One region of the Aeromonas sp. FDAARGOS 1416 genome, then DNA from elsewhere that is predicted to be linked to it. Evidence: riboswitches for the same ligand, from Rfam matches in the RefSeq annotation. Region 1 holds a riboswitch; each other region holds the start of a gene.
The links. Region 1 has a riboswitch for cyclic di-GMP ahead of I6L46_RS12195 (glycosyl hydrolase family 18 protein). Riboswitches for the same ligand answer to the same signal wherever they lie in the genome.
Positions count from the first base shown of each region.

Region 2: it holds a riboswitch for cyclic di-GMP, as region 1 does, so the genes downstream of both, gbpA (N-acetylglucosamine-binding protein GbpA) here and I6L46_RS12195 (glycosyl hydrolase family 18 protein) in region 1, are expected to answer to the same signal.
Region 3: it holds a riboswitch for cyclic di-GMP, as region 1 does, so the genes downstream of both, lafK (sigma-54 dependent transcriptional regulator) here and I6L46_RS12195 (glycosyl hydrolase family 18 protein) in region 1, are expected to answer to the same signal.
Region 4: it holds a riboswitch for cyclic di-GMP, as region 1 does, so the genes downstream of both, I6L46_RS14270 (hypothetical protein) here and I6L46_RS12195 (glycosyl hydrolase family 18 protein) in region 1, are expected to answer to the same signal.

Region 1 is NZ_CP077301.1:2,736,633-2,738,835, forward strand. Features, by position in the region: gene I6L46_RS12195 (glycosyl hydrolase family 18 protein) at 1-922, opposite strand, end outside; cyclic di-GMP riboswitch class I at 1,022-1,109, opposite strand; gene I6L46_RS12200 (glycosyl hydrolase family 18 protein) at 1,728-2,203, opposite strand, start outside.
Region 2 is NZ_CP077301.1:4,282,774-4,284,976, reverse strand. Features, by position in the region: gene I6L46_RS19545 (methyl-accepting chemotaxis protein) at 1-718, shown strand, start outside; cyclic di-GMP riboswitch class I at 984-1,069, shown strand; gene gbpA (N-acetylglucosamine-binding protein GbpA) at 1,135-2,203, shown strand, end outside.
Region 3 is NZ_CP077301.1:3,355,959-3,358,161, forward strand. Features, by position in the region: gene lafK (sigma-54 dependent transcriptional regulator) at 1-798, opposite strand, end outside; cyclic di-GMP riboswitch class I at 936-1,023, opposite strand; gene lfhA (lateral flagellar biosynthesis protein LfhA) at 1,199-2,203, opposite strand, start outside.
Region 4 is NZ_CP077301.1:3,179,440-3,181,642, forward strand. Features, by position in the region: cyclic di-GMP riboswitch class I at 752-838, shown strand; gene I6L46_RS14270 (hypothetical protein) at 930-1,247, shown strand; gene I6L46_RS14275 (collagenase) at 1,718-2,203, shown strand, end outside.

The DNA.
Region 1 (2,203 bases):
CGAAGAACTTCCAGGTCTGCAGGAACTCTTTGACCGAGGCGACGAACACGTCACGCTTGGCCTTGTCATGCATGAAGAAGAAGGGGTCGGAGAGGGTCCAGCCACCGACGGAGGGGAGGATCTTCAGGTCCGGATAGGCCTGTTTGAGGGCCATCAGATTACCGAAGTTGCCCTTGTAGGGCTCATCCCAGGCGACCAGTGACCCCTGCCCTTTTTGCAGCGCGGCCCAGGGATCGTGAATGGCGACCTGGAAATCCTTGCGCCCGGAGCAGGCACGTTGCAACGCCTGGAAGCTGCCAGAAATCTCTTTGAGGCTGTCGTTGAGGCCATCACCGCCACAGATCGGGGTGAAGCCATAGAGGATATGGGTCAGGTTCTGGGCTGGCAGCTTGTCCACGGTGAAGTTGCGATCATAGACCCCCCACTCCACATAGTAGGTGCCGACCACCTTGCCGGACTTGTTGACATAGGGTTTGTTATTCTCCTGAAGGGCAGGCTTGAGCGGTGCAAGGTGGCTGCCGTCGGTATCGGCGACCACGATCTCCTTGGCATCAGACAGGGTACAGCCATCGCCGTTGCACAGCGCGACCTGCATCTGATAGCGCCCCCCCTTGTGCACCTTGAAGGTGGCGGTACCCGCGGCGGAAGAGGGACCGGACCAGACTTCCTTGCCATCCAGCAGCACCTTGGCACTCTGGCCAATATCGCCGTTCCAGAGATTCCAGGTGACGGTCACATCGGCGCCATCCTTCACCTTGACCAGCTCGTTATAAGCGGTCGCGGACTGGTTGACTTCGACGATGGCAAACTTGGTGGGGCCCCAACCGATGGCGGGTTTGCCGGGAGCTGCCGCATAAGCGGCGGAGGAGGCGAGCAGGGTGCCGACCATCATGGCCAGCAGTGCAGGTTTTGGACTTAGCATATTGCTTTCCTTTTCGTTATGGGAAAAACGAAAGGGCAACGCAACACGACAGGTGACACAAAAACGGCCACCCCTTGGCAAGGGCAGCCTGCATTCTACTGTGGTGGCCCCGCTATCCTAGGTCGCCTTGACCCTTAGACCGGAAGCTTTGCGTCCCGACTTTTCAATCGGTTTGCCCTTGTCACAACATTATTTCTGGCGATAAATAATCGCCGATTGACTGTAGGGTAATTCTGATAAGTAAGCAAATCGGACCATTGCCAGCCCACCAGTTACCAACCCCGACAATTACCCACTTTCAAGAAATTAATGTTTAAAAAACAGCCGGATATGCAGACCTAATCTCATCACCTCCAACCAGATACCTCACACCATTTTTTTGATCCGCATCACACAAAATTGAGAAAAATCAATGAGTAAGAACAATATGCGACAAAAGACCCATCTGTATCGCAACTAATGAATTTATAATCGCCGCTTTGCATGGCCAGCAGGTGTCTTCATGCCCAGCGAATTGCCCTCACGCACCCGGTTATCCAGATACGACAAATTTGTTCGTTTGACGATTTATGCCTTGCCACTGGCCGGGATGATCTGGCTTATCAACAGCCTCAATGGCTGGCAAAGGGCAGCGTGCGGCACAGATGCCAGCTATCGGGGAGAGCATTAATCACTAGGCAAGAGTGAGCACTTTGCAGGGACACGAGAGAAGCTGGGGGAAACCGGTTGGCAGAACCGCCAGAATGTGGAGATGCGGGGAGAAAAAAACGGGGCATGACTGGCATGCCCCGCCACCATTCAATGCTTATTTACAGCTGACGGCTCCCACATCCTGCCAGACGTCGTGTTTGCCGGGCTCATTGCCCTTGGTCCAGTACTGCGCCTTCCACTGACGGCCGTTATGGGTGGTGAGCTCGCCACCGTTGTAGGCCACATTGGCATCCCAACCCAGTTGCACCTTGCTCACCAGCAACCACTGATCCGCAGTGCGGCTCGGCTCGTTGCCCTGGGTCCAGTACTTGGCCTGCCACACCAGCTGGTTGTGGCTCACCTTGTCGCCGCTGTTATAGGTGCTGGCCGCTTTCCAGACTGGCCAGTTGGCCGCATCCGGATCGGTCGCCGTGCAACCACCGCCGCTGCTGGCCGGTTTGACCGTCAGACGGGTTGCCGCACTGGCATCCAGCCCGCCGTCGGAGACAGTGACGCTCAGGTCATAGCCGGTGTCGCTGGTGACGCTCGGGCCGGTGACCACCAGAGTGGCGCTGTTCTGACCCGTTGCGG
Region 2 (2,203 bases), 1.5 Mb from region 1:
GGAAGCGACCGGAGAAGCCGGGCTCGGCAACCGTGACGTTCATGCCAGCGTACATGGTATCAAGGCGCTGGCCACCGAGGTGGAGCAGGCCACCCAACAGGTCAACCAGCTCAAGGAGGGGGTGATGCAGATCAGCGAAGTGACCGCTGTCATCAGCGCCATTTCGGAGCAGACCAACCTGCTGGCCCTCAACGCCGCCATCGAGGCAGCCCGTGCCGGTGAGCAGGGCCGTGGCTTTGCCGTGGTGGCCGACGAGGTGCGCCAGCTGGCCAGCCGCACTCGCCAATCCACCGAAGAGATCCAGAGCACCATTGCCCAGCTGCAGCAACGGGCCGTCAGTGCAGCCAATGCTATGGATACCAGCCGCAAACTGGCAGAGAGCAGCGTCAACCAGTCCCAGCAGGCGGGGCAGGATCTCACCCTGATCGTCAACCACATCCAGCATGTGAGCGACATGGCAACCCAGATCGCTACAGCCGCCGAGCAGCAGAGCATGGTGGCCGAGGATATGAACCGCAACGTCAGCGGCATCAACGACTCGGCGCTGGAGATGTCCCAGTCCGCCTCGCAACTGGCGCAGGAGAGCGAGTTGCTGGCCGGTCTCTCCCGCAGTCTGGATGAGCGACTTGCGGTGTTCAAACTGGGCAAGGAGTCAGCTGCAGCGCCAATGATGGCTCCCGTATCTCCCCCCTCCGGAGAGCAGCGCGCCCGTCATTGATGGCGTCAATCCGTGTCGCCTTGTCACCCAACCTGCCAGCCAAGCTGGCAGGTTTTTTTTACGTCAGCAACACGCAATCAACATGCATCTTATCGGCATATTCAACGTTGATCGGTGCCATTCACAGATAAGAGAACAATTTAAAAACAGCCAGTTAGAATGATTTTCGCGCCATTGAATGGTGCATTTAAACATTTAACTTCAAATAATTAATCAATGCAGTGCACAATGGTGATGGCCGAACATTTGGCCCATCACTAATCATCTAGTCATTTGGCAAACTGACCGAAAGGTCGGGACGCAAAGCCTCCGGTCTACAGACGTTTTGTCCAGGATAGCGGGGTTGCTACACGCAAGTGTGTATCGGGGAATCCCCAGGCCAACTGACTGCCCACATCTGTCGAACAGAGGAATGTATGGCAGCAAAAATCCAACTCAATCACATCGCAGCGGTGCTGGCTCTGCTGGCCAGCGGCAGCGCCCTGGCTCATGGCTACATCAGCCAGCCAGAGAGCCGCAACTATCTGTGCAAAACCGGCGGCAACAGCCAGTGTGGCGGCGTGCAGTGGGAACCCCAGAGCGTGGAGGGCCCTTCCGGCTTCCCGCAGAGCGGCCCGCAGGATGGTCAAATCGCCTCGGCGGGCAGCCCGCGCTGGAGCGAGCTGAACATCCAGACCAGCGACCGCTGGACCAAACGTGAAGTACAGCCCGGCCCCTTCGCCATCAGCTGGACCTTCACCGCAAACCACGTCACCCGCAACTGGCGCTACTACCTCACCAAGCAGAACTGGAACCCCAACCAGCCGCTCACCCGCGCCTCGTTCGACCTGACCCCCTTCTGCGTCATCGACGGCAACATGGTGCAGCCGCCCAAGCAGGTAACCCACAACTGCATCCTGCCGGAGCGCACCGGTTATCAGTTGATCCTCGGCGTGTGGGAAGTGGGCGACACCAGCAACAGCTTCTACAACATCATCGATGCCAAGTTCAAAGATGGTAGTCAGCCGCCGCTGGAGTGGAGCCAGTCCGGCACCATCTACCCCTCCATCGACCTCGCGGCAGGCGACAAGGCGATGACCCGGGTATTCGATGCCAACGGCGAGCGCCCCGATCTGCAAACCGTGCTGACCATCACCACTGCCGAACAGGGCCAGAAGAACAACTGGGCCCATGCCCTCGCCAGCAAGATCAACGCCGAGCAGAGCCTGATCCGCGCCGGTCAGCAAGGAGCCGATGGCCAGTTCAATCCGGTCTACGGTATGAACCCCGTCTATCTGCATCGAGACAGCAAACTGAAGCGGGTCGAGATTGACCTGCAACAGCAGCAACCGCCGGTGGTGGACAGTATCAGCGTCAGCGGTCTGGCCAGCGACTATGTGCTGGACAACGGCAAGGCAACCCTCGATTTCACCGTCACCGCACAGGGCGATCTGACCGTATCCAACACCCTCTATGACCACGGCGGCGTGGCCAAGGGTGAAAGCA
Region 3 (2,203 bases), 620 kb from region 1:
ACTACCAAGCCGCTCCACTTCTTTCTCCTGTAAAACCCGTAATAACTTTGCTTGCAAGTTCAAAGATAATTCAGATATTTCGTCCAATAACAGGGTACCCCCCTGTGCCAACTCAAACTTGCCAGGTTGGGCAGATATAGCACCGGTAAACGCACCTTTATTATGGCCAAAGAGAATAGATTCGAGCATTGTCTCAGGAATGGCAGCGCAATTAATTGCAACAAACGGTTTTTCAGACCTGACTGACATATCATGAATATAACGGGCCAACCGCTCTTTACCGGTGCCTGACTCACCACCAATCAGAATGGTGGCGGAGGTTTTGGCGGCACGTCGAGCCAGTTGCAAGACCTGCAGGCTCATGGGCGACACAGCGATAAGATTGGGGATCGCCTGACGAAGGCGTAAAGCACCACGTACAGCATCGAGCAATTGCTGGGAACGGAAGGGTTTGACAATATAATCTATAGCTCCGGCACACATGGCTTCTGCAGCAATTGCGGCCTGATGCTCATTAACCATAATGACACAATCGAGCCCTTCAAACTCATGCAGAATACGTGGCCCAAGCTCGGTCATGGCATCCATATCGAGCAATATAAGATGAACATTATTGTCAGCAATAATGCTCTTTGACTGTTTTACAGAATTAACCGTTGATACTCTAAGGCCTTCTCTGGAGAGAATATTTACAACCTCATTCCTAGCGACTAACGGTTGAATCAATAATATATGTGGTTCAGCAGAACCATCACCACACAACCCGATTTTTTTATTTATTGATAATCCCGAAGACATAGACATCTGATACCTGTGACTGTGAATAGGACAATCAATAGAGCTGAAGCATCAGACACAAAGGATCAATACAAGGTGATACTGAAAAACAGCACAACCTTGTATCCATATGGTAACGATATTGTATCCAAATTCACCTTGGTAACCCCGCTGTCATTAGCTTTCATGCTGTTAGACCGGAGGCTTTGCGTCCTGACTTTTCAGTTCAGTTTGCCCTTACAATGTGATAACACGCCCGACCTGATTGCCTAGGCGTGTAGCAACACAATTAATATTGTTTTTGTTATTTAACTTTCACACATTGCTGCGTCAATTTTCGCCACATCATATAGTATTCATACGGCAATTCAAGCAAAGGCGGAAAAAACACTTCCCCATCAGCGCATTTATCCAACAGCAATTAACCAAGTGTACCAATTACCTCTACCCGTAACTCTTCCGGTATTTCATTATAAGAAAGCACTTTGAGTCCCTTTGAAAATGATCGGGCATAACGGGCTATTAACGGTCTCAGTTGCGGCATAACAACCAACACAGGGGCATGTCCCAACTGCTGCAACTGCTCCTTCACCAACGGCATATTTTGCTGCAATTGGGCCAGCAGTTGTGGATCAACCGGGAAGCTGTCCAGCTGGATTTTGCCCTGCTGTTGTGACTGATTCATTGCAGCCAGCAATGTCTGCTCAAGGCGATCATCCAGCGTAAACGTAGCCAGCACATCCCGATTACCAATGGCCTGCCGCACAATCTGGCGCTTCAAGGCACAGCGCACATCGGATGCTAGCAAGACAGGATCTTTGGTCAGCTCGCTCGCATCCAGCAGCGTCGTGGCAACGGTTCGTATATCGGTAAGACTGACCTGCTCCTTTAGCAATTGACGAAAAACTCTCAATTGCTGCATCTGGGTCAGCGCCAGATTCAGCTCTTCAGCCAACCGGGGGGACTGACTGGCTAGGTATTGGCCCAGCTTGCCAACTTCATCGTGACCAAACAGCGCATCAAGTTGTTCACGTAACAACTTGCTGGCGTGAGTGGCAATCACGGTGGCCGAATCCACCACCGAGTAACCAAGATTAAGGGCCTTGGCCTTCTGTTCAGGGGAGATCCAGACCGCACTCATGCCGTAGGCCGGGTCCTGGGTCAACTCGCCATCTAGCGCGCCATAGGTCTCACCACTGCTGATGGCCATCAAGCGCTGACAATCCACATTCCCCGTCGCTAACGCGACGCCGGACAGCTTGATCCGGTACTGATCCGGCTGCAATTGCAGATTGTCGCGCACCCGGATCTCGGGGAGCAGAAAACCGTACTGCTCGGAGAGGGTTTTACGGATCCCGCGCACCCGGGCAAGCAGTTCAGCCCCTTTATCCGTTTCAGCCAAAGGCACCAGACGATAACCAAGCTC
Region 4 (2,203 bases), 440 kb from region 1:
TCAACTGCACAACTACATACGTCCTTGTCGTCTGTGCAGAAAGCCGCATTCCGCTTTTGCTTGACGAACAAATTAACGACTCGTTTGATGCACATCAAATACATTTTGATTTGTATAAATTTTTTTATAAACACCTAAAAAACAACGACTTAAACCAACAATGAAACATAAAACGATATCATGAAATAAATAAAGTTCATATAAAGGGCATCTGTTGCAATATTGTCAGACTATGAATTTAAAGTCGCACACAAAATTTCAACAAGAACACAACAAAGATAATCTATCTATTTTTGACAATAGTTATCAACCACTTCATAAACCGCCCCCTAAAGAGGTAATCAGGTAATCAGGTAATCAGGTAATCAGGTAATCAGGTAATCAGGTAATCAGGTAATCAGGTAATCAGGTAATCAGGTAATCAGGTAATCAGGTAATCAGGTAATCAGGTAATCAGGTAATCAGGTAATCAGGTAATCAGGTAATCAGGTAATCAGGTAATCAGGTAATCAGGTAATCAGGTAATCAGGTAATCAAATTATTGGCAGCCCACACATAAATATACATCTACTACATTACATATTAATCATAGATATGACGCGCTAATATAGAGACTTGTCCGCAATATTCACAGGCATGATTTGAGATAAAAAATAAATATACGTTATTAATTATGCAGACTAACTGTGATCCATCTCTCATGATTTTTAAGCCGATTGATTTCTCAAAGTGGAGTGTTATCATCTAGACATAGAGTAAAGGGCAAACCGATCGAAAGGTCGGGACGCAAAGCCACCGGTCTAAGGGTTTTGATACCTAAGACAGCGGAGCTGCCATCTGAGAAGAGTGATGTTATTGCCGATTTATGGCATTACTCTTTGATTGCGTTGCCCTTTTCGTACAACACCTGTGACGAAAAGGACATAGATATGAAAGCTCAACACACCGCCTCCCGTTTAGTTCGCAAGACAGTTTTCTCTGTATGCACCTCCTTGCTGCTTGGTACCGCCTTGTTGCCATCCACAGCTTCTGCGGCTGATGGCTCAGTGACGTTTACTGGCACTATCTATGAATCTCCATGTGATTTTTCTGACAGCAGCGTGACCTGCTATTCAGGCATGAACAAGCAAACCATGCCTTTGGCTCACTTGCAGCAAGCCGGTCAAATCAGCTCAATTAGCAGCACTATCAGCTACAAAGTGACCAATGCCAGCAACATGGCGATCGTGACTGTCAGCTATCTCTGATGACTCATCTGTAGTGACGCTGAAATTGGCGCGAAACAGATGAGCAGGTGGTGTTGAAAGCAACTCTTATCAGGTCGCCTGTGCTACCCATACAGGCGGCCAATATCTTTTCATCCCGCCTCCTCACGAACAAATAGCTGGCTTTGCTGATTGAGTCACCAGTCATCATGCGCCCAGATAATGTGGCTTAAGCCACAGGGACATCTCGCTTTTCCTGGTCATTTGCTGCATGTCTCGTGTTGATTAAATGAGATCTGACACGCACTTTACACAACTAACAACTTCTTCAATAAAGTCGCATGTGAGCCCTCACTACGGCAGCAGGAGTTCAAAAACAGCAAGCATATAAATCAACGCTATATCATTGATTTATATGTCATTTAAAAAATCATTGATATTCTTTTGAGTCCCTGTAAATTGCCTTGCGATTACTCGCAAGACAATACACAAACAAGAACAAAGGGATAAAAATGAACCGTTCAGGTACCGGGTGGCTGCTGCTGGCAGGCCCCCTGCTTTTGGCTACATCCTCGGCGCAAGCCAACTACTCCCCAAATGACTGGCGACAGTATCAGCTGACTGGCGAATCGAGCCGGCAACTGGCCGCTCGCATCACCGAGATCACCTACGAGCTCAAGGCGCGTAGCAGCAATGCTCCTTACCAGCAGCTTAGGGTCTACCGTCGCTTCGACTGGCAGAGCAGCGATCTCGTCGCACTGGCCGAGCAGCAGTGTGGCGAGCCGCAGCTCAAGGTAGATGCAGGCTGGCAGATCCGCTTCGTGCGCTGTGAAGATCGGATTCCGGCGGGCAAGCTCATTCCCGCCAGCAGTTATGACTTCGGTTATGGCCTCAAGCAGGGTCGCTGGGAGCAGCTGGCGGGCACGCCGACCGCCCAGCGACAGGATCGTCTGCCGCTGCCGCAAGCCATCATCCTGGGTCAGAGCGAAAGGGAGCTG